DNA from 4 places in the Rahnella selenatireducens genome. Region 2 is predicted to be linked to each of the others. Evidence: predicted binding sites of a transcription regulator. Region 2 holds the regulator's gene; each other region holds the start of a gene.
What was found. The regulator CRP, encoded in region 2, controls carbon source genes, mostly activating them, when cyclic AMP is high. The targets are predictions, from matches to a motif close to ATGTGANNNNNNTCACAT.
Positions count from the first base shown of each region.

Region 1: garD (galactarate dehydratase) is a predicted target of CRP. The motif match lies at 3,060-3,077, and genes of this name have one in related genera.
Region 3: rhaB (rhamnulokinase) is a predicted target of CRP. The motif match lies at 1,727-1,744, and genes of this name have one in related genera.
Region 4: bhsA (multiple stress resistance protein BhsA) is a predicted target of CRP. The motif match lies at 2,059-2,076, and genes of this name have one in related genera.

Region 1 covers NZ_JBKEZJ010000021.1:2,708-7,760, reverse strand. Annotated here, with positions in the region: gene ACLBVC_RS22515 (glycerate kinase) at 1-801, opposite strand, end outside; gene garR (2-hydroxy-3-oxopropionate reductase) at 922-1,806, opposite strand; gene garL (2-dehydro-3-deoxyglucarate aldolase) at 1,844-2,614, opposite strand; gene garD (galactarate dehydratase) at 3,266-4,837, shown strand.
Region 2 covers NZ_JBKEZJ010000006.1:327,341-332,393, forward strand. Annotated here, with positions in the region: gene ACLBVC_RS12885 (YccS/YhfK family putative transporter) at 1-961, opposite strand, end outside; gene crp (cAMP-activated global transcriptional regulator CRP) at 1,023-1,655, opposite strand; gene ACLBVC_RS12895 (OsmC family protein) at 2,018-2,425, shown strand; gene ACLBVC_RS12900 (LysR substrate-binding domain-containing protein) at 2,427-3,338, opposite strand; gene ACLBVC_RS12905 (MFS transporter) at 3,543-4,733, shown strand; gene ACLBVC_RS12910 (amidohydrolase) at 4,749-5,053, shown strand, end outside.
Region 3 covers NZ_JBKEZJ010000004.1:194,225-199,277, forward strand. Annotated here, with positions in the region: gene ACLBVC_RS08660 (L-rhamnose isomerase) at 1-138, opposite strand, end outside; gene rhaB (rhamnulokinase) at 135-1,619, opposite strand; gene rhaS (HTH-type transcriptional activator RhaS) at 1,962-2,789, shown strand; gene rhaR (HTH-type transcriptional activator RhaR) at 2,869-3,750, shown strand; gene rhaT (L-rhamnose/proton symporter RhaT) at 3,808-4,842, opposite strand.
Region 4 covers NZ_JBKEZJ010000001.1:294,724-299,776, forward strand. Annotated here, with positions in the region: gene ACLBVC_RS01415 (oxygenase MpaB family protein) at 1-695, opposite strand, end outside; gene ACLBVC_RS01420 (TetR/AcrR family transcriptional regulator) at 699-1,358, opposite strand; gene ACLBVC_RS01425 (hypothetical protein) at 1,561-1,818, shown strand; gene bhsA (multiple stress resistance protein BhsA) at 2,236-2,493, shown strand; gene bhsA (multiple stress resistance protein BhsA) at 2,661-2,918, shown strand; gene bhsA (multiple stress resistance protein BhsA) at 3,072-3,329, shown strand; gene ACLBVC_RS01445 (MFS transporter) at 3,563-4,774, shown strand; gene ddlA (D-alanine--D-alanine ligase) at 4,831-5,053, opposite strand, start outside.

The DNA of each region.
Region 1 (5,053 bases), on a different contig from region 2:
CTGACGAAGTTCAGCATGGCAAAATCCGAACAACGCCGCGCCCATTCCGCCTGCTGCACCAGCACCCGGCACATGCTCAACGTCGATGCCCAGATCCTTTTTGATCACCCGCGCATAATGATGCAGATAGCCGTCGAGCTGTTCGATCATTTCCGGCGTCGCGCCTTTTTGCGGCCCGAAGATCGCAGAGGCGCCGTCTTTTCCGGTCAGCGGATTGGTGACGTCACAGGCCACTTCGAAGCGGCATTTTTTAATTCTGGGATCCAGTTCGCTGATATCGATACGATGCAGTTTTTCCAGCTCGCCCCCACCCTGACCAATTTGCTTGCCTTCTTTGGTCAGCAGTTTTGCGCCCAGCGCCTGCATCATGCCTGCCCCGCCATCATTGGTGGCGCTGCCGCCGATGCCAATAATGCAATGCTTCACGCCATGGTCGAGCGCAGAATGGATAAGCTCGCCCGTGCCGAAAGAGGTGGTCTTCAGGGGATTGCGCTGCGCGGCAGGCACACTTTCCAGCCCGCTGGCAGCCGCCATTTCAATGAAAGCGATTTTTTCATCCCCGGATAGCCCGAAGAAAGCCTCAAGCGGCGTGCCCAGCGGCCCGGTGACAGTCACCTTAACCACGCGGCCTCCGGTCGCCGCCACCATCGCTTCGACGGTGCCTTCGCCGCCGTCAGCAACCGGCAGCTTGACGTACTCCGCTTCGGGGAAAATCTCACGGAAGCCACTCTCGATGGCTTTTGCCACATCCAAAGCCGACAAACTTTCTTTGTATGAATCCGGTGCGATCACTATTTTCATAAAGTCATTACCTTCATAAACTGCACGCGCCGATGTGGAAAAGCGTCCTGTCAGTTTTGCATCCTGCCTGAAGGGAAACGCGGCCTGTTTGACGATTTTCGGCCACGTTGCCACCGCAGACTAACGGGTAACTTCAACCTTCGCTAAGGTTTCATAATAGCGTGCAATGGCGCTATGGTCAGATTGCCCGTGACCATCCGCTTTCAGTGCCTGCATCATTTCCATGACCAGCGAGGTCAGAGGCAGCTGCGCGCCGACGCCATGAGAAGTGTCCAGCGCATTGGCTAAGTCTTTGATATGCAGATCGATGCGGAACCCCGGTTTGAAGTTGCGATCCATCACCATCGGCGCTTTTGCTTCCAGAACCGTACTTCCCGCCAGACCCCCGCGAATCGCCTGGAAAACTAAATCAGGATCTACGCCTGCTTTGGTCGCCAGAACCAGCGCTTCGGACATCGCCGCAATGTTCAGCGCCACAATGACCTGATTAGCCAGTTTGGTGACGTTACCCGCGCCGATATCACCGGTATGCACCACGGAACCGGCCATGGATTTCATGATTTCATAACATTTTTCGAAGACCGCTTTGTCGCCGCCGACCATAACAGACATGGTGCCATCGATGGCTTTCGGTTCGCCGCCGGAAACCGGCGCGTCGAGCATCGCGATTTCTTTCGCGGCCAGCGCCTGGCTGATTTCACGGCTCGCCAGCGGTGCGATAGAACTCATGTCGATGAAAATCGTGCCCGGACGCGCGCCTTCAATCAGACCATGTTCACCCAGCGCCACTTCTTTAACCTGCGGTGAATTCGGCAGCATGGTGATGATGACGTCAGACAGCGCCGCAACGGCTTTCGGTGTTTCCGCGGACGTTGCGCCCAGTTTCACCACTTCGCCGACCGCGTCCTGATTACGGTCCATCACGACAACCTCATAACCTGCTTTCAGCAAGTTTTTGCTCATAGGTTTGCCCATGATGCCTAAACCAATAAAGCCAATTTTCATTCGGGTATCCTCTTTATATTAATGTGATGAGACCGGTTCACTTGGTGAAGCGATCGCACAGCGCCTGCGTACCAGCGCGGAAAACGCCTAAATCACTGCCAACGGCAACAAAGGTTGCGCCCCAGTCCAGATAGCGACGTGCGTCCGCTTCAACCGGTGCCAGAATGCCGCTGGCCTTGCCGTGTGCTTTTGCACGTTCAAAAATGTGACGGATTGCCGCCTGAACTTCCGGGTGCCCGGCATTACCGAGATGCCCCATGGCCGCGGCCAGATCGCTCGGGCCGACAAAGATGCCGTCGATGCCGTCAACGGCCGCAATCGCATCAAGGTTGTCGACGCCTTGCTGACTTTCGATCTGCACCATCACCGCGATGTTGTCGTTAATACTGGTGAAATAATCCGGCACGGTGCCGAACATATTGCTGCGGTGAGAAACCGAAACGCCGCGGATCCCCGCTGGCGGATAACGGGTAGAAGCCACGGCGCGTTCAGCCTGTTCCCGCGTTTCAACGAACGGGATCAGGAAGTTGTAGAAACCGATATCCAGCAGGCGTTTGATGACGACCGGATCATTAAATTGCGGGCGCACAACCGGCGCACTGCGGCTGCCTTTCAGCGCCATCAGCTGCGGAACAAACGTCGTCACATCATTCGGCGCGTGTTCGCCATCAAGCAGCAGCCAGTCAAAACCCGCCACACCGAGCACTTCTGTGGAGATCGGGTTGCACAGCGCTGACCAGCAGCCAATCAGGGTTTTCCCTTGTAATAAGTCCTGGCGGAACCGGTTTGGAATCATTTGATTACTCATCTCTAACCTCGTTATGGAGCGGGAGCCGGAGTGTCCGGAAAACCCGCCATCGCAATTTACTGTTTTCGAGTTTCAGACGTTTAGGTTCAGCAGCATCGGGCCGGAGCTGAACTCTCATGTTGTACATCACACTATTTATGCAGAATTCTTCGCAGGAAAAAATCAGTTTTGGAATACCATTTTATTTTTATATCATCTATTATTCCCTGCGAAAAATACTTATATATCACCCATATTCTGTGCATTTATCCTTCCCTTAAATTAACTCACAGGGTATTCCACACCGCCTCCGGAGAGCCAATACAGTATAAAAAACAGGGCTCAAAATAACACTGTGCAATCGCACAAGAATGAACGATGTAATTGTGACTATTCTTTTGCATCCACACATCCGCATGGGAGGAGAATCACAGATTGTGAAGACCTGATATCCCCGCAAAACAAAGGGTGATATTCATCACATTTAATCTGTCACCTGCCCCACAGAATGACGCTCTGCGGGCAAAAAGCTAGTCAGTTGCACAATGAGCTTCCGCCATCAGTCCTTTATAATGAACTCCCTCTTCCGTACGGACAGCCAGAGTGTCAGCGTAACGTTCAGAGAATTACCTGAAGCCTTCTTTCGGGATATTTAATAAAGCGGAGACAGTTATGTCACGTAATAAAGATAAAGAACATGCTACCGAAGCGCTTTTTATAAAGGTTCACGAAAGCGATAACGTTGCTATTATTGTTAATGACAATGGTTTAAAGGCCGGCACCCGATTTTCTAACGGTCTGGAATTAATTGAGCATATCCCGCAAGGCCATAAGGTGGCTTTAACCCCTATTGCGAAAGGCGGCGATATAATTCGTTATGGTGAAGTCATTGGTTACGCCGTTCGGGATATTGCGCAGGGCGGCTGGATTGATGAATCCCTGGTAGAGCTGCCGGTTGCGCCGGAACTCAACAGCCTGCCACTGGCGACACGCGTCCCGCAACCGTTGCCGCCGCTGGAAGGTTACACCTTTGAAGGTTATCGCAATGCCGACGGCAGCGTTGGCACAAAGAACCTTCTGGGGATCACCACCAGCGTTCACTGCGTGGCGGGCGTGGTGGATTACGTGGTGAAAATCATCGAGCGTGATTTATTGCCCAAATTCCCCAATGTTGACGGCGTTGTCGCGCTCAATCACCTTTACGGCTGCGGCGTGGCAATCAACGCGCCCGCGGCCATTGTGCCGATCCGCACTATCCACAATCTGGCGCTGAACCCGAATTTTGGCGGAGAAGTGATGGTCGTCGGGCTGGGTTGCGAGAAATTGCAGCCGGAACGCCTGCTGGAAGGCACGCCGGACGTGCAGGCGATTTCGCTCGATGACACCCACATCGTACGCTTGCAGGATGAACAGCACGTCGGCTTCCAGTCGATGGTGGACGATATTCTTACCGTCGCGCAGTTCCATCTGGAACGCCTGAACCGCCGTCAGCGCGAAACCTGTCCGGCGTCGGATTTGGTCGTCGGCACACAATGTGGCGGCAGCGACGCATTCTCCGGCGTTACGGCGAATCCGGCAGTCGGCTTTGCATCTGACCTGCTGGTACGCTGCGGCGCGACCGTGATGTTCTCCGAAGTCACCGAAGTGCGCGACGCCATCCATCTGCTGACACCACGCGCGGCTGACGTGGATGTCGGGAAACGCCTGCTGGAAGAAATGGCCTGGTACGATAATTACCTGTCGATGGGCCAGACCGATCGCAGCGCCAACCCGTCGCCGGGCAACAAAAAAGGCGGTCTGGCGAACGTGGTCGAAAAAGCGCTCGGCTCGATTGCCAAATCCGGCACCAGCGCTATCTCGGAAGTTCTGTCCCCCGGACAGCGTCCGACGAAAAAAGGCCTGATCTACGCCGCCACGCCTGCCAGCGATTTTGTCTGCGGTACGCAGCAACTGGCGTCAGGTATTACCGTGCAGGTGTTCACCACCGGTCGCGGTACGCCCTACGGCCTGCTGGCGGTTCCGGTCATTAAGATGGCAACGCGCACCACGCTGGCAAACCGCTGGCATGACCTGATGGACATCAACGCAGGCACGATTGCCACCGGCGATGCCACCATCGAAGACGTCGGCTGGGAGTTGTTCCGCTTTATTCTGGATATCGCCAGCGGCCGTAAGAAAACCTGGTCAGACACCTGGGGTATCCACAATGCCCTCGCCGTATTCAACCCGGCACCGGTGACCTGAGTTCTAAGATTTCAGGAAGATTTTACCCATCAGTTTTCTGGTGGGTAAAATTTTATTATCTTTAAAAACATCAATTCCTCTTAACTCTTTATCCCTTTGTGATCTCCCTCTCGCTTACTTCTTCCAGATAAGTTTACCTTTGCCTGAATTTTAATAATCAATTGATTTAATTGTATTTATTACAATTATGAGTATTTAAAAACTCTATCATTCTAT
Region 2 (5,053 bases):
AGAACTGGCCGACCGGATTCTGCGGGTTCTGCGCCGCAATTTTTTCCAGCGCCGCCAGTTCATTCGCCATGGTGAAACGCTCGGAGAATCGGTGATAAAGAATATCGTCCGCAATCACGCGCAGACGAGCGGAAATTACCTGCGCATTCCGGCGGATCACCGCTTCTGCGTGGCTTTCTTCCACCAGTTTCTGCACTTCTTCCGGCTGATGCAGGCTGACCGTGATGTGTTCCTGCAAATCGAGTGCAACCTGAAAACGCTGGAACAGCCGCTTGTGGTTATTGTGGTGTTCATGATGCGGCAACATATGCAGCTGCTGATAGAGCAACGCAATCAGATCGATGACCTGCTGCTGGCGCTTGAGCAACGGGGGAAGGGCTGTTTCGGGGTCGATATGTTGCGTCAGCAGGCTGTATTTGGCCTCGAAATAATCCGCCAGCTGCAAATACAGCTGGCTGAGCGTTTCGCGCATAGGTTGTTCTTCGGAAATACGGAACCATGCCCAGTTAAACAGCCCGTACCAGGCGGTTCCGGCAGCAAACAGCGCCGGTGCCTGCCACATCGGCCTCACGCCGACCATACTCAGTGTGAAGATGGTGGCCACCAGCGCGCCCGGCAACAGGCGTGCGTGCAGCGGGCTGATTTCGCCGGTGACGCCGAGCAGTAAAGCCAGCGTTAACATGATGAGCGGCAGGGGAATGTGCCAGTTTTCGAGCATCACCTGCAAAAGGATACTGCTGACGGCAAACAGCGAACCGCCGACGATCAGGCGTTTAAAAAAGCGTTTGTGCGGGGTATCGAGACCGGCGACGTTGCAACAGGCCGGGCACAGCGAGAACAGCAGACCCATTTGCAGATTGCCAAACAGCCAGCAAATACCGACAGGCAGGCACAACACCAGCGTCTGGCGCAGCGCGTAGTTAACTTCGGGATGATAGAACAGTCTTCGCCATAGCGTCATGGGTAAAGCTTAGCCCATAAAAAAGGCGCGACAGTCAACTGTCGCGCCAATTTCTGAGGGATTAACGTGTACCGTAAACGACAATCGTTTTACCGTGTGCGGAGATCAGGCTCTGATCTTCCAGCATTTTGAGAATACGTCCGACTGTTTCACGTGAACAACCGACGATTTGGCCGATTTCCTGACGGGTGATCTTGATTTGCATCCCGTCCGGATGGGTCATTGCATCAGGCTGTTTGGCCAGATTAAGCAAAGTTTGCGCGATACGGCCTGTTACGTCGAGGAAGGCAAGGTTGCCGACTTTCTCTGACGTCACTTGCAGACGGTTTGCCATCTGCGCGGAAAGACGCATCAGAATATCCGGGTTTACCTGAATCAGCTGGCGGAATTTTTTATAAGAAATTTCAGCCACTTCGCAGGCAGTTTTAGCACGAACCCAAGCACTGCGTTCCTGCCCTTCTTCGAAGAGTCCCAGCTCGCCGATGAAGTCACCTTGGTTAAGGTATGACAGTATCATTTCTTTGCCTTCTTCATCTTTAATCAGGACGGCAACCGACCCTTTCACGATGTAGTACAGCGTTTCGGCTTTTTCACCCTGGTGAATCAGCGTACTTTTAGAAGGATACTTATGTATATGACAGTGAGACAGGAACCATTCGAGAGTCGGGTCTGTTTGTGGCTTGCCGAGAACCATTTGCTATTATCCTCTGTTGTTATCGCTGCCCAAAATCACAGGGCTCAGAGTTCCCTGTACGGCACTTACTTTAAAAAGCGCCCTTTCAGCATATAACTCCCCAGAAATGCTGCAAGCGGATGTCGGAGTGAAACAGCCTGATTATTGCTGTTAACACCGTGGGTTCTGTTCTTAAACCGCAAAAACCGTCACCGCAATTTACTGGAAAGTATGTTTCGGCTTTGTTTGTAACACAGGTTTGCAATGCTGTCTTCTGTTGTCTCGCTTCAGCATGATGGCGATCGGGTTACGTTGCCAGTTTTTGGGTGAAAGGGTAGTCTGAGGGGAAAATTTGACGAATTTATCCACCGGGAGAAGAGCACATGCACGCACGCGTAAAATGGGTAGAAGGGCTGACGTTTTTAGGTGAGTCAGCGTCGGGCCATCAGATCACAATGGATGGTAATGCGGGCGACAAAGCCCCAAGCCCGATGGAAATGTTGCTGATGTCAGCGGGTGGTTGCAGCGCGATTGATGTGGTGTCTATTTTGCAAAAAGGCCGCAACGACGTGCGTGACTGCGAAGTGAAACTGACGTCTCAGCGCCGTGAAGAAGCGCCGCGTCTGTTCACGCACATCAACCTGCATTTTATCGTCACCGGTAAAGACCTGACGGATAAAATTGTGGAACGCGCGGTCAGCCTTTCTGCGGAAAAATATTGCTCTGTTTCCCTGATGCTGGGCAAAGCCGCGACGATCACCCACAGTTTTGAAGTAGTGAACGCCGAATAAGTCACCACCAGCGATACGACTGGCACTGACTTCGCAGTAAATCCAGAAATCGCCGCGCGGCAAAAGTCAGCGGCGATTTCTGCGAATAAAGCACGCAATATTCCGCCTCTGGCAGCGTATCGATATTGAGCAGGCAAAGCCTGTCCTGCAAGCCGAACGGCGCGCGCATCGCCTTCGCCACAATCGTCAGATAATCCGACTGCAATACCATATTCAGCCCGCACACCACCGAATCCGTTCTTACCGGCGTTTCACCTGCTGGCGCGCTAAAGCCGTTCATTGAAAGCTGAATCTGCTGGTAATAACCCATATCCGTTTCCGGCAACACCCAGCGCGCGCCCTGCAATTCTTCGAGCGTGGTGGCACCTGCCAGCGGATGCCCTTGCCGCGCAATCACGCCAAACGGCGCGCTAAACAGCGGCTCACGCACCAAATCTTCCAGCGGAAAACCCGGCCCGGCGGTTCCGACGGCAAAATCGAGTTTCCCTTCACGCAGCGCCGGTAACAGCGTCGAAAGCTGGCCTTCTTTAATCAGCAGTTTGGACTGGGGAAACTGCGTTTTGAACGCTTCATTGAGAGCCGGAAACACTGTCAGCGCCAGCAGTGATGAAAACCCGATAGCCACCGAACCCTGCGAATACTGATTAATCTGCTGGATCTCATCCGCCGCGCGTTCAAGTTCTTCGAGAATAAACTGCATGCGCTGCGCAAAGGCGCGGCCGGTTTCCGTCAGCGCCATGCCCTGATTGCCGCGCACGATAAGCTGAGTTTCAAGCGTTTGTTCCAGTTCCCGCAAGGTTCTGCTGACCGCCGGCTGGGACTGATTCATCGCCCGCGCTGCGCCGCGAATACTTCCGCTGCGGATAACCTGCTGGAAAACCTTGAGTTGCTGCAATTTCGGTAAATAACGCATGTTGCCTCGCTTGAAAACTCTATCAGTAAAAAGCATCGCCCGCCCAAAAATTGCATCTTATGGCAAACCTGTAAAGCTGATAGCTTCAGATTTGTAATAAATAATACGTTGTTATTCAGTTGATTACGTGATGCATATCGCATTTTACTTTTCGCCCGACAGTGAGAGATTCTGACGCGGTGATAACAAAAAGGGATATCCGCTATGAAAAGTCGTTCCCTGATGATCTTCCTGCTGTTCGTTGGTTATGCGGTGGTGTATATCGACAAAACGGTGATGGGGTTCGCGCTGTTGCCGATTGAGCGGGAATTTAATCTGCAACCGCAGCAGCTGGGTTACATCACCGGCATTTTCTTCCTGGCCTATTCGCTGTTTCAAATTCCCGCTGGCTGGCTGAATGACCGTTTCGGCTACAAGAAAGTGCTCGGCATTTCGCTGTTTTTGCTCGGCGGTTTCGCGCTTTGCTTCGGTTTGCTGGGATTCGGCCTCGGATTGCTGGTGACGTTTCGCTTTCTCTCCGGCGTCGGCCATTCCGGGTATCCGAGTTCCTGCGCCAAAGCGGTAGTTTCCAATTTTGATGTCGGGCAGCGAACTTTTGCGCAATCCATATTGTTGTCATCCGCGGGTCTGGCGATGACCGCCGGGCCGCTGATTGCGGTGTATGCGCTCGATACGCTCGGCTGGCGCGGCTCATTCTCCATTCTCGGCCTGCTGGCGTTTGCGATTGCCGTTGCGATTGTCATCTTTGTGCCGAATCCGCCGAAAGCAGAGGTCCGCGCCGGCGTGGCAACCGGCTACCGTGAGTTGCTGAAAAACCCGATTGTCGTGTTGCTGTTCGTGTCCATTTTCTGCATCAACATTCCGTCCTACGGCCTGATGGCGTGGCTGCCTAAATATCTGGTGCAACAGCGCGGAATGTCGCTGGACGTTTCCGGGCTGGTGGTCGCCACCGGTGGTATGGGGATCTGGATTTCCTCGCTGGCGACCGGCTGGCTGGTCGGCCGTTATATGCAGGGCAAAGAGCCGAAAGTGATTTTTTGCAGCGCAATGCTCAGCGCCTTGTGCATCTGGCTGGTGTACACCTCGGCGTCGGCGGTGACCGCCGGGCTGTTCCTGTTCCTCGGCTACATTTTCCTGATGGCGGCATTTGTCACGGTGTTTACGCTGCCGATGAAACGCCTGCCGCCGGACGTGATGGGTGCCGCAATGGGGATTATCAATACCGGCGGAACGCTCGGCGGATTCGTGGCGCCGATTGCGATGGGCTATCTGATCACGGTGACGCACGGGTATTTTTCGACATTTGTTTTTCTGGCGCTGGCGATGGTGGTTGCCGGGCTGGCCATTTTGCCGCTGACCTTGAAACCGCGCGCAGCGTTGCGCGACGTGGCATAACTGAGGAGAAGTCTGATGACATTTAATTTTGAAGCGATGCTGGCGGAAGTCAAAACGGACGTTCTGCGCTGGCGCAGACACATTCATGCGCATCCTGAGTTGTCATTTCAGGAGCATAAAACGGCGGATTACATCGCGGAACAGCTGGAAAGTTTTGGCGGCCTGACCCTGACGCGGCTGACACCTAACAGCGTGGTTGCCGATCTCAACGGCGCTTATCCGGGGCCGACGTATGCGCTGCGGGCTGATATCGACGCCTTGCCGATTCAGGAAGAAAACGACGAGCCGTTCTGTTCGACGGTGCCTGGCGTTATGCACGC
Region 3 (5,053 bases), on a different contig from region 2:
CGCGACGTCATCCCCCTGCCAGCAATGAATTGAAACCGGCAAGGTATCGAGTTGTTTAATTGCGGCTTCGGCATCAATGCCCAGTTGGGCAAAACGTTCTTTAGCAAGCGTCCATGCGTTGTCGATAGATGAAGTCATACTGCGAGCTCCTCATTGGCGTGACAGAGCGCCTGGAATCGGCGCCAGTGAATTGGGAAATCCTCGTGAATACGGGGGAGGTAATGGCGTTGCTCGAAATTCGTGGCGACAATGCGACGAAATTCAGCGGCGTCTTTTACGGCATCAAGGGCCATCAGCTGGCAGCCGATATTGCCAAGCGTGGAGGCTTCAACCGGCCCGGCGCTGACGTTTACTTCGCAGGTGTCGGCGCAAAGCTGGTTCAGGAACTGGTTCTGACTGCCACCACCGACAATGTGTATGTCGCGAAGCGGTTCGCCTTGCAGCGTCGCCAGTTGCACGGAAACCTGCCGGTAAAGCATGGCGAGGCTGTCGAAAATGCAACGCGCCAGTTCAGCCGGTGAGTTTGGAACTGCTTCTCCCGCCTGTTCGCAGGCTTCGCGGATGGCGGCGACCATCGACGGCGGATTAATAAAGCGCTCTTCGTTAGGGTTAATCAGATAGGTGAACGGCGGGACGTTTTTGGCCAGCGTAATTAATGAAGGCAGATCCTGAACATTCAGTTCGCGGCAGACGCGCTGGAACAGCCATAGCCCCATGATATTGCTCAGTACGCGATAGCTGCCGTTGATGCCGCCTTCATTGGTGACATTATCGTGCAGCGCGCCGGCGTGATTGAACGCTTTCGGGCTTTCGATGCCCATCAGCGACCAGGTGCCGGAGCTGATATAGGCGCTGTGTGTGCCAGTGAGCGGAGCTGCGACGACTGCGCTGGCGGTGTCATGCGTGGCGACACTGAAAACGGGCACACTGCGGCCGCGCGGGCTGTGCCACAGGCCGGGAGAATGGCCGGGCTGGCTCGGTTTTGTCAGCCAGTGGCGCGGAACACCCGCCAGTTTCAGCAGATCTTCATCCCAGTCGCCGGTGGCAATATTCAGCATCTGCGTGGTGCTGGCGTTGGTGTATTCCTGATTCAGTTTTCCGGTGAGACGGTAAAGGAAATAATCCGGGATCATCAGCAGATGCGCGGCTTTCTTCACGACCTCAGGCTGTTGTTCGCTCAATGCCCGCAACTGGTACAGCGTATTGAACGGCATAAACTGGATACCGGTTTTCTGATAAATCGCTTCGCGGCTCAGTTGTTGTTCCATGCGTGCCATCACGCCTTCGGTGCGGTTGTCACGGTAGGAAACGGGCTGCCCCACGCGATGGCCCTGCTCATCAATCAGGACAAAATCCACGCCCCAGGTATCAATGCCGATACCGTCGAGCTGAATGCCGGATGCATCCAGACGGTTCAGCCCTTCGAGAATGTGTTTCTCCAGCACATCGAGATCCCAGGTTTCGTGACCGTCAATGTGAATCAGGTTATTGGGAAAACGGTGAATTTCTTTCAGCGTCAGCGTTGCTGCCGGGTCTGCATCGTGGCGTGTAAACGTCGCCAGCATTACCCGGCCGCTGGAAGCGCCGAGGTCAATAGCGGCAAGATGGTGAGTTCTCATAGCGGCCATTCCTTATTGAATATGCGGCCAGTGTAGGGGAGGCGTTGCGGGGTCACCTTCCGGTGATTGCCACCGGTTTTGACGGGATGGCAGCATTAAAAAGGTAGATGCGAGGCAGATCACAGATCAGCCGAAAGCTGCCTCTGGCGAGGTTTTGCAAACGGGGATGCGAGCGGGGCGGGCGACTGTGATCTTCGCCGCAGATCTGTTGCGTGATGGGGTGAATCTTAAAAATCTGACCGTTTATGACGTTTTTCACGCCGCCGTTTGAAGGTAAGAACGGCACGCGCAGGGTAGGGTTGTTTTCCGAAGCATCATGATTTCCTGAAACGGAGGCGATAAATGACGTTACTGAAGGGTGATGATTATTTTGCGGCACCTGAGCTGACTGTGACGGTTGAGCGACGTCTTCCGCAAGACGTTTTCCCGGAGCATTACCACGATTTCCACGAGATTATGCTGGTGGAAAGCGGATCGGGCGTGCACATCTTTAATGACAATCCGTATACCCTGACCGCCGGAACGGTGTGTTTTGTCCGTGCCAGCGATCATCATCTGTTTGAAAACGTGGATAACCTGCGGCTAACGAATGTACTTTTCCGTTCGCCAAAAGCGTTTCGCTTTATTCAGGACGTCGGCCATTTTCTGCCGCAGGAGCATCACTACCAGTCGCAGATCCACTGGCAGCTCAGCCCGTGCGTGCTGCATCAGGTTCTGCACTGTATCGCGCAGCTTGAATCACTGCCCGCCAGCGTGGAAATGGAACATATCGCCACGCGTGAAAGTCTGTTCCTACAGTTGTTGATCCTGCTTTATCAGGACTGTTTCCAGCCACAATTGCGAGATACCTCGGAAAACAGGGTTAACCAACTTTTGCAATGGCTCCAGTCACATTACAGTGAGGACGTTAACTGGACCGAGGCCGCCGAACGTTTTTCGCTGGCGCTGCGTACACTGCACCGGCAGATGAAGCATTACACCGGCATGACGCCTCAGCGATATCTTAACCGCCTGCGCTTGCTGGAAGCCCGCCGTCGTTTACACCACAGCGATCAGAGCATTACGGATATCGCTTATGCTTGCGGGTTCAGTGACAGTAACCATTTCTCGACGCAGTTCCGTCGGGAATTTTCGGTGTCGCCAAAACTCATGCGTGATCAGCTACGTTAAGCGGTGCCTCTTGTGCGTTCAGGTTTTTGCCTGAGCCGCCTCGTTTATCTTGCCGTCAAACGGGTATGGGATTGCTGCTATGTCTTTAAGACTCAATAAAAATGACCTCTTTCTGACCGGGATGAACTCGGTCGTGGTAGAAGAGCGCCATCCGCAGGCGGATTTCCCGACCCATGACCATGATTTCGATGAACTGGTGATCGTCTGGCGTGGTAACGGCATGCATATCTGGAACGATATTCCCTATCCCATTACCTGCGGCGACCTGTTTTACATCAACGCCAGAGATCGGCACAGCTATGAATCGGCCAATGAACTGGCGCTTGATAATGTGCTGTTTTGCCGCGAACGTTTCCGGCTGGAAGCTGACTGGGCGCAATTATTGCCGGGCGAAAATGCCAGCCAGGAACAGCGTTACTGGCGGCTGAGCACGCTCGGGATGTCCGTTTTGCGCGATAAAGTGGATGAGCTGGCGAAGGAATGTATGAAATCCGAGCCGCTGTCTGTTCAGTTGAGTGAGGCGTTGCTGATGCAACTGGCGCTGCTTTTGCTGCGCTTCCGGCACCGTCCGGACAGCGGCGCGTTGCCCGACGCACATCAGCTGGATTTATTGCTTATGGCGCTGCGGGCAGGCATTGCCGAACCGTTCAATCTGGAGACGTTTTGTCAGCAACATCAGCTGAATCCCCGCAGTCTGCGGACGTTATTCAAGCAACATACCGGGCTGAGTGTGATGAGTTATTTGCGCCAGCTCAGGTTGTGCCGGGCGATGAGCCTGCTGCGTTATGGCAACATGGCGATTGGTGACGTGGCCGCCGAATGCGGCTTTGACGACAGTAATTATTTTTCCGTGGTGTTTAACCGTGCCTACGGTGTTTCGCCAAGGGATTACCGGCAGCGGTTTATTGCTCAGGCGAAAAAGGCGCCGCCACGGCCTTTCCCGCTTATTACGGCAGACTGATAACGGCAGGTTCTTAACGGCAAAGCAGGCCCTGCCGTTAAGTGACAAAAACCGAAATCAGAGAGCCATTCCCAGCCCGACGATATTGGCGGCCAGAATAATCACCAGTGCGCCGAGGCAAAGAATGCGCACCGGTTTTCTGCCAACGCCCGCCCATTCTTTCAGAACCAGACCGATGAGCCCGCCGCAAAGCACGTAGAAACTCATGTGCAACATCCAGCTCATATAGTCGTATTCGATGGGAATGCTCGCGTGTCCCCAGGCGTAAAAGAAGAACTGCAGATACCACATGGTACCGCCCAGGATGGAGAACAGGATATTGGCCACCAGCAGGGATTTCGCCACGGACATGTCCGCCCTGAGCGAAAGGTTTTTTCGCGTCGCGAGGCGAATGATGCAGAAACCAAGGTTAACGATAGCGCCGCCGCCCATGATCACCACATAACTCGGCAGCGCCACGTAAAGCGGGTCGATGCCCTGCGCGCGTGCCGCTTCGTGCATGGGTACCGCTGCGCTCATCGCAAATGACATCCCGGCGGAGAAAATCCCGCACATCACCGCCAGAATCAGCCCTTTTTTCAGATTAAATTCTTCCGCCTGAATCCCCAGTGCTTTCTCTTTCAGATAACCGGCGTAACTGACAATCGCCACGCCAATCACCGCCACCAGCACGCCGAGCAGCGTTAACCGGCCACCGGCGGTACCGAACAACATACCGATTTTGCCTTGCAGAACCGGTGTCATGAGCGTACCGATTATCAGGGTGATCCCGATAGCGATACCTATTCCCAGCGACATCCCGAGATAGCGCATTGTTAGCCCGTAATTGATGTTCCCGATCCCCCACATTGCGCCGAACAGGAAGACCGGCAGCAGGGTAGCAAAGCTGAACGAGCCGTAATACGCCCAGAAATCGGGCAGAAGTACGTAGCTCACCGCCCACGGTAAAATAATCCAGGAAAAGAAGCCGCCCAGCGACCACATGGTCTCCCAGGACCAACTTTTCACTTGCTTGAAAGGTGCATAGAAGCACGCTGCGCTGGCGGCTCCTATCAGATGCCAGATAATCCCTAAAACTATCGAACTGTTCATACACTGGACCTTTTTGTTATGTAGAGAAACAAAGTTGTGACGAGGTAAATAAACCGGCCATAACACGCTGATCCGTCAGAAGTCAGTACGGCGGGTGGGCAGTAGTGTAAGAAGTGTTCGATCTGGCAGCCTTCCGGTCAGTGCCACAGGGAAATCGCCTTTGGCACTCGCCGGAAGATGGCAGTGAGTGAGTTCACAGATTTGGAAGTGG
Region 4 (5,053 bases), on a different contig from region 2:
CCGACCGGTTTAGCCAGACGACTTGGCGCTGGCGCATTACGCAATAACCGCACGACTTCCCGCGTTCTTTCATCGCAGCGTAATTGCGGCCGCATGGCCTGCAAATAGGCTTCTACTGCCGCAACGCTGTCAGGCACATTCACCGCCCCGAGGCTTTCTGCCACGCGGGCAAATTCCTGATAATAGCGGTCCTGTCCGGCTGAACTGAGTGAGGGATTGCGGTAACACAGATGAGATTGCAGAAAGCTGTACGCTTCCGCGACGTGTACCCAGACCAGTAAATCCGGGTCGCTGGCAGCGTAAGGCGTGCCGTACGCATCGGTGCCGGTCACGTGAAGATGAATGGATTTTACTTTTTCGATGAGCGCAGTAGCATCACGGGTCGGGGCAAATGTCGTTCCGGAAATAAACTGACTGGTGCGGCGCAGGCGGCCCAGCATGTCTTCGCGAAATGAGGAGTGATCCCAGACACCGGCGAGCGCCAGCGGGTGAAGCATTTGCAGCAGCAAGGCACTCACACCACCGCAAAGCATCGAAGAAAAGTCTCCGTGAATTCGCCAGGTTACGCTTTCAGGGCCAAACAGCCCCGGATCGCCCGTCGGATTCTCGAAGTCTATGCCGCCTAACGCCAGGCCCGAAATACTCAGCACCTGGCGTTCTATTCTCTTTCTTAATAACTGACGAAAATCGGACATTCGTTAATGCGCAGCAGTGATTTGCACGGTGTTTTTTGTCAGTTCCGGCCACAGATTCATGACTACGTCGATGAGACGATTAAGCTCAGCCGCCGTTGCGCCATCGCGCGCCTGGACAGAGAAACCCTGAATGGTACAGGCGAGGTATTTCGCCAACAGGGCACTGTCAGTCACAGTGGCCAGATTGTCGCTTTCTTTCTGTTTCTCGAAATATTCGAACAATGTCCTTTCCTGCGACAGGTGGTGCTCACGCAGCATTTCGGCAATATCCGCAGAGGATGAAGACATCCCGGACGATGCGCTGATCATGAAGCAACCGCTTGGCGTATCGCAATCAGTAAACAGGTTTGCAATCGCACGTAAATACTGGTCAATCGCCTGTTCAACGGACAAATCAGGTCTGCTCAGCAGACAGCGTCCTTTTTCGTAAAAATTTTTAACGTAGTGCTCAACGGCTGCTCGGAAAAGCCCTTCTTTATTACCGAATTCGGCATACAAAGTTGGCGCTTTTGCACCGGTTGCTTCGACCAAATCAGCTAATGAAGTGGCCTCGTAACCATGGCGCCAGAATAAATTCAGGGCCTTACTCAGAGCAGTTCCACGGTCGAACTGTTTTGGGCGACCGCGACTTTTCCGGACCAAAGCCGTCTGTTCAGTGCTCATACACCCTCCTTCCATCACCCTTGTGATAATGGTTATAAAAATTGTTTTTAGAAATAACTTAACGATCATTATTAAAAATAGTTGCGCACAAGTCCAGCGGAGTTTATCATTTAATTATCGAGCGATAAGAAAATCACTCACACCCGCAAAGCTGCACAGCTATAAGCGCTTTATAAAAGCAAAATACCCAGGACGAAACATCATGAGTAACTTCAAAATCCTTCTTGCAGTTCTGGCATTAACCGCTGTACCGGTTGCCAATGTTGCCGCACAGCAGGTTATCATGATGCCAGTACAGAGTCAGGAAGTGGCGATGGTCAATGTGACCGGTGACAGTAACTTCTGTAACCCGGCAACCTGTACGAACAAAAAAGTCGTGCAGGGCCGTATTTCCACTTCTCCAACTCAGCCACCTGCACCGATGACTTCAGGTCATAAACCGGCTTCCATTTACTACTAAGGAAACCGGCCACTGACGACAGAATGTCAGAGCAGGAATAATGATAAGGCGGCATTTGCTGCCTTATCTTTTTTCTAAGCCGCCCCTAGTTTTAACACCCTCTCCCGCCGGAACCAACCATTAACTTAGCGATCATTAAAGATTCATTCAGCACAATATTGGATAAGCCCGTACTCTATCTGTCAGGCGAATCATTTTAAAAACAAAAATTTAACAAAACCAAAACAACAATGCATTTTGGTGTGATGTTCGTCACAGCACAATAAGTTAACGCTCATTAAAAAAACATCTTGCACAAACTCTCAACACCCTTTACCATTTACTTATCGAACGTTAAGTAATAAATAACGTTGACCGAATAGCGGGGCTGCCGAAAACGTCACCCCAGACAAAAATTAACGAACAGGAATACAAATCATGAAAACTATCGCAATGACAATCGCTGCTCTGACACTTGCTACCGCATCTTTCTCTGCTCTGGCAGCCACTGAAGTTCAGTCCGCTCCAGCAGGCGAACAAACTATCGGGACTATCAGCGCTTCTTCAAACGGTAACCTGACGACTTTGCAGTCAAAACTGAATGCGAAAGCGACTGAAGCCGGTGCAACCTCATACCGCATCATCGGTGCCTCTGGTGAAAACCACATGTACGGTACTGCTGAGCTGTACAAATAAGTACAGAGATAGGGGTTAGCAGATTGTTCCGCACAATTAGTTAACGATTAATAAATAATTAAGTTGCACAGAATGTGATCCAGGTCTAAGATTTAATTATCGAACGTTAACAAATAACGTCTGACCTAAACCACCTGCTGATAAACAGATTAAACAGGAAGACCATTATGAAAAGCATCACCATGACATTAGCTGCAATTGCCCTTGCTACCGCTTCATTTTCAACTCTGGCGGCCACTGAAGTTCAGTCAGCACCAGAAGGCCAACAGGCAATCGGTGTGGTAAGTGCTTCTTCAAGCAATGATTTGTCCAGCCTGCAAAACAAGCTGAACGCTAAAGCGAACGAAGCCGGTGCAAGTTCATACCGCATCATAGGTGCTTCAGGTGAAAACCACCTGTACGGTACTGCTGAGCTGTATAAATAAGCACGAAGTACGATTTGATAAAGGGTAAAGCAGCATTTAGTTAACGATTAATAAGCTAGATGTTGTATCGGACAGAAGACAGCCTTGCACATTAAATGAACGTTGATGACAACGCCGGGCAAAGCTCAGATAAACGAAATCGAGGAAACTATCATGAAAAATATCACTATGACTCTCGCTGCCATCGTACTGGCCACTGCTTCATTCTCTACTCTGGCAGCGACTGAAGTTCAGTCTGCACCAGCCGGTCAGCAAGCAATCGGTGTGGTAAGCGCCTCTTCAGGTAACAATTTATCCAGCCTGCAGAACAAACTGAATGCAAAAGCCAGTGAAGCCGGTGCAAGCTCATACCGCATCATCGGTGCATCCGGTGACAACCATCTGTACGGTACAGCTGAACTGTACAAATAAGAGTCCTTAGTAGTAAGCAGAAGAGGCGGCATTTGCCGCCTTTTTCGTGTCTGCGATTTATGATTTTTTGAATTGACCATGCAACCCCTTCTCTTTGTGCTACATTTTTCTTCTCTCTCCGAAAAAGTATGCATTCCCAATGTAACGAACGCTCATCACTGACAGCTTGTTCCTTCTCTGCGTTGCCTCCCGGCAATACGGAGATTCCTGTTATTTCGATGAGAATATCGTCCATGAATTCGTTATTGATTGCGCTGATACACGCACTGCGTCGCCATCGCTGGCTGCGGCTTTTAGGTTGTGCCTTCATTTTATCGTCACTGGGAAATGGCCTGACCCAAGTGGTGGTTTTTGGTCAACTGCTGCGCTGGCACGCTTCCCCGTCAGTTCTCACTCTGGCTTATCTTCTTGCAATGCTTCCGGGCTTTTTGGGCAGTATGTGGGGCGAACGCCTTTGCAGAAGAATTCCGCCAGTCAGGGTACTGATTCTTTCTGAAATGCTCGGATTGCTGGCGCTGATTTTCCCGCTCTATGGTTTGCTTTCGCACAATATTCCCGCGCTGCTGGCTGTGCAGTCAGCCGAAGCACTGTTTACAGGAATGAGCTATCCGGCACTGACACTTCTATTTAAGCGCGGGTTGAGCACAGAAGAACTGCCTGCTGCGACGGCGATGGAAACACTGATCTTCGCTTCTCAGGTTTTGCTCGGCACGGGAGCAGGCATTTTGCTGTTCGATGTTGTGTCACCCCTCTCACTTCTGGCTCTGGATGGAATAAGCTTTGCAGGTTCAGCCAGCTTACTACTGGGAACTTCAGCAGTATTTCATCGACTTCATCACAATGAATCCCTGCCGACGACAGCTGAATCACCGGCGAAATGGCGAAATTTTTCTCCCATACAAAAACACAGCGTATTGCTGCTGCCGGCTCTCGCTGCGGTAGGTTCCCCTGCAATGGCGTTACTGCCTGCACTGGCCCAGCAAATCAGGCCGGATGAAACCACCGGGCTCGCATTACCGCTTTTATTTGCCCGAAGTCTCGGGCAACTTTGCGGCCCTTTGTTGCTCAGCGCTGAAAAATTGCAACATTATTCATCGGGCAACCGCTGCTTGTTGTTCTGCCTGATGCTCTTTCTCGCGGGCTATTTTCTTTTACCCCACTTTTCAGCATGGACGTCGGGTGCGCTCCTATTAATTTTCGCTGCGCATCTGGCCTCGAACATTGTTTTTGCTTTAGGGACTTACGGCGTACTGCGGCATTTTCCCGGTGAACAGGTTGCGGGCGCCAGTGCGATGGCGTGGCGGGGGCAAATTATCATTGCGACTGGCGTGACCGGTATCGCGGGTTTGCTCACCCAAAATATCGGGGCAGTGCATGCGCTTTATACCGTTTCACTCTTCACTCTGGCTGGTGTCGCCATTTTATTCTGGCGTTATCAGGTGTAATTAAATGCAAAAAGCAGGGATTTCTCCCTGCTTTTATTTACAGCACATCTTACAAATCAGTTCGCTGAGCTTTTGAGCTGGTTATCTTGTTCGTGCTGCTCCAGCGCCAGTTCGATCAGACGCGTGATCAGATCACTGTAATTTAAACCGCTGGCCGCCCACAGTTTAGGGTACATGCTGATGTTGGTAAAACCCGGCAGCGTGTTGATTTCATTGATAACGACGTCACCCTGTTCGGTCAGGAACACATCAACGCGCGCCATGCCCCGGCATTCCAGC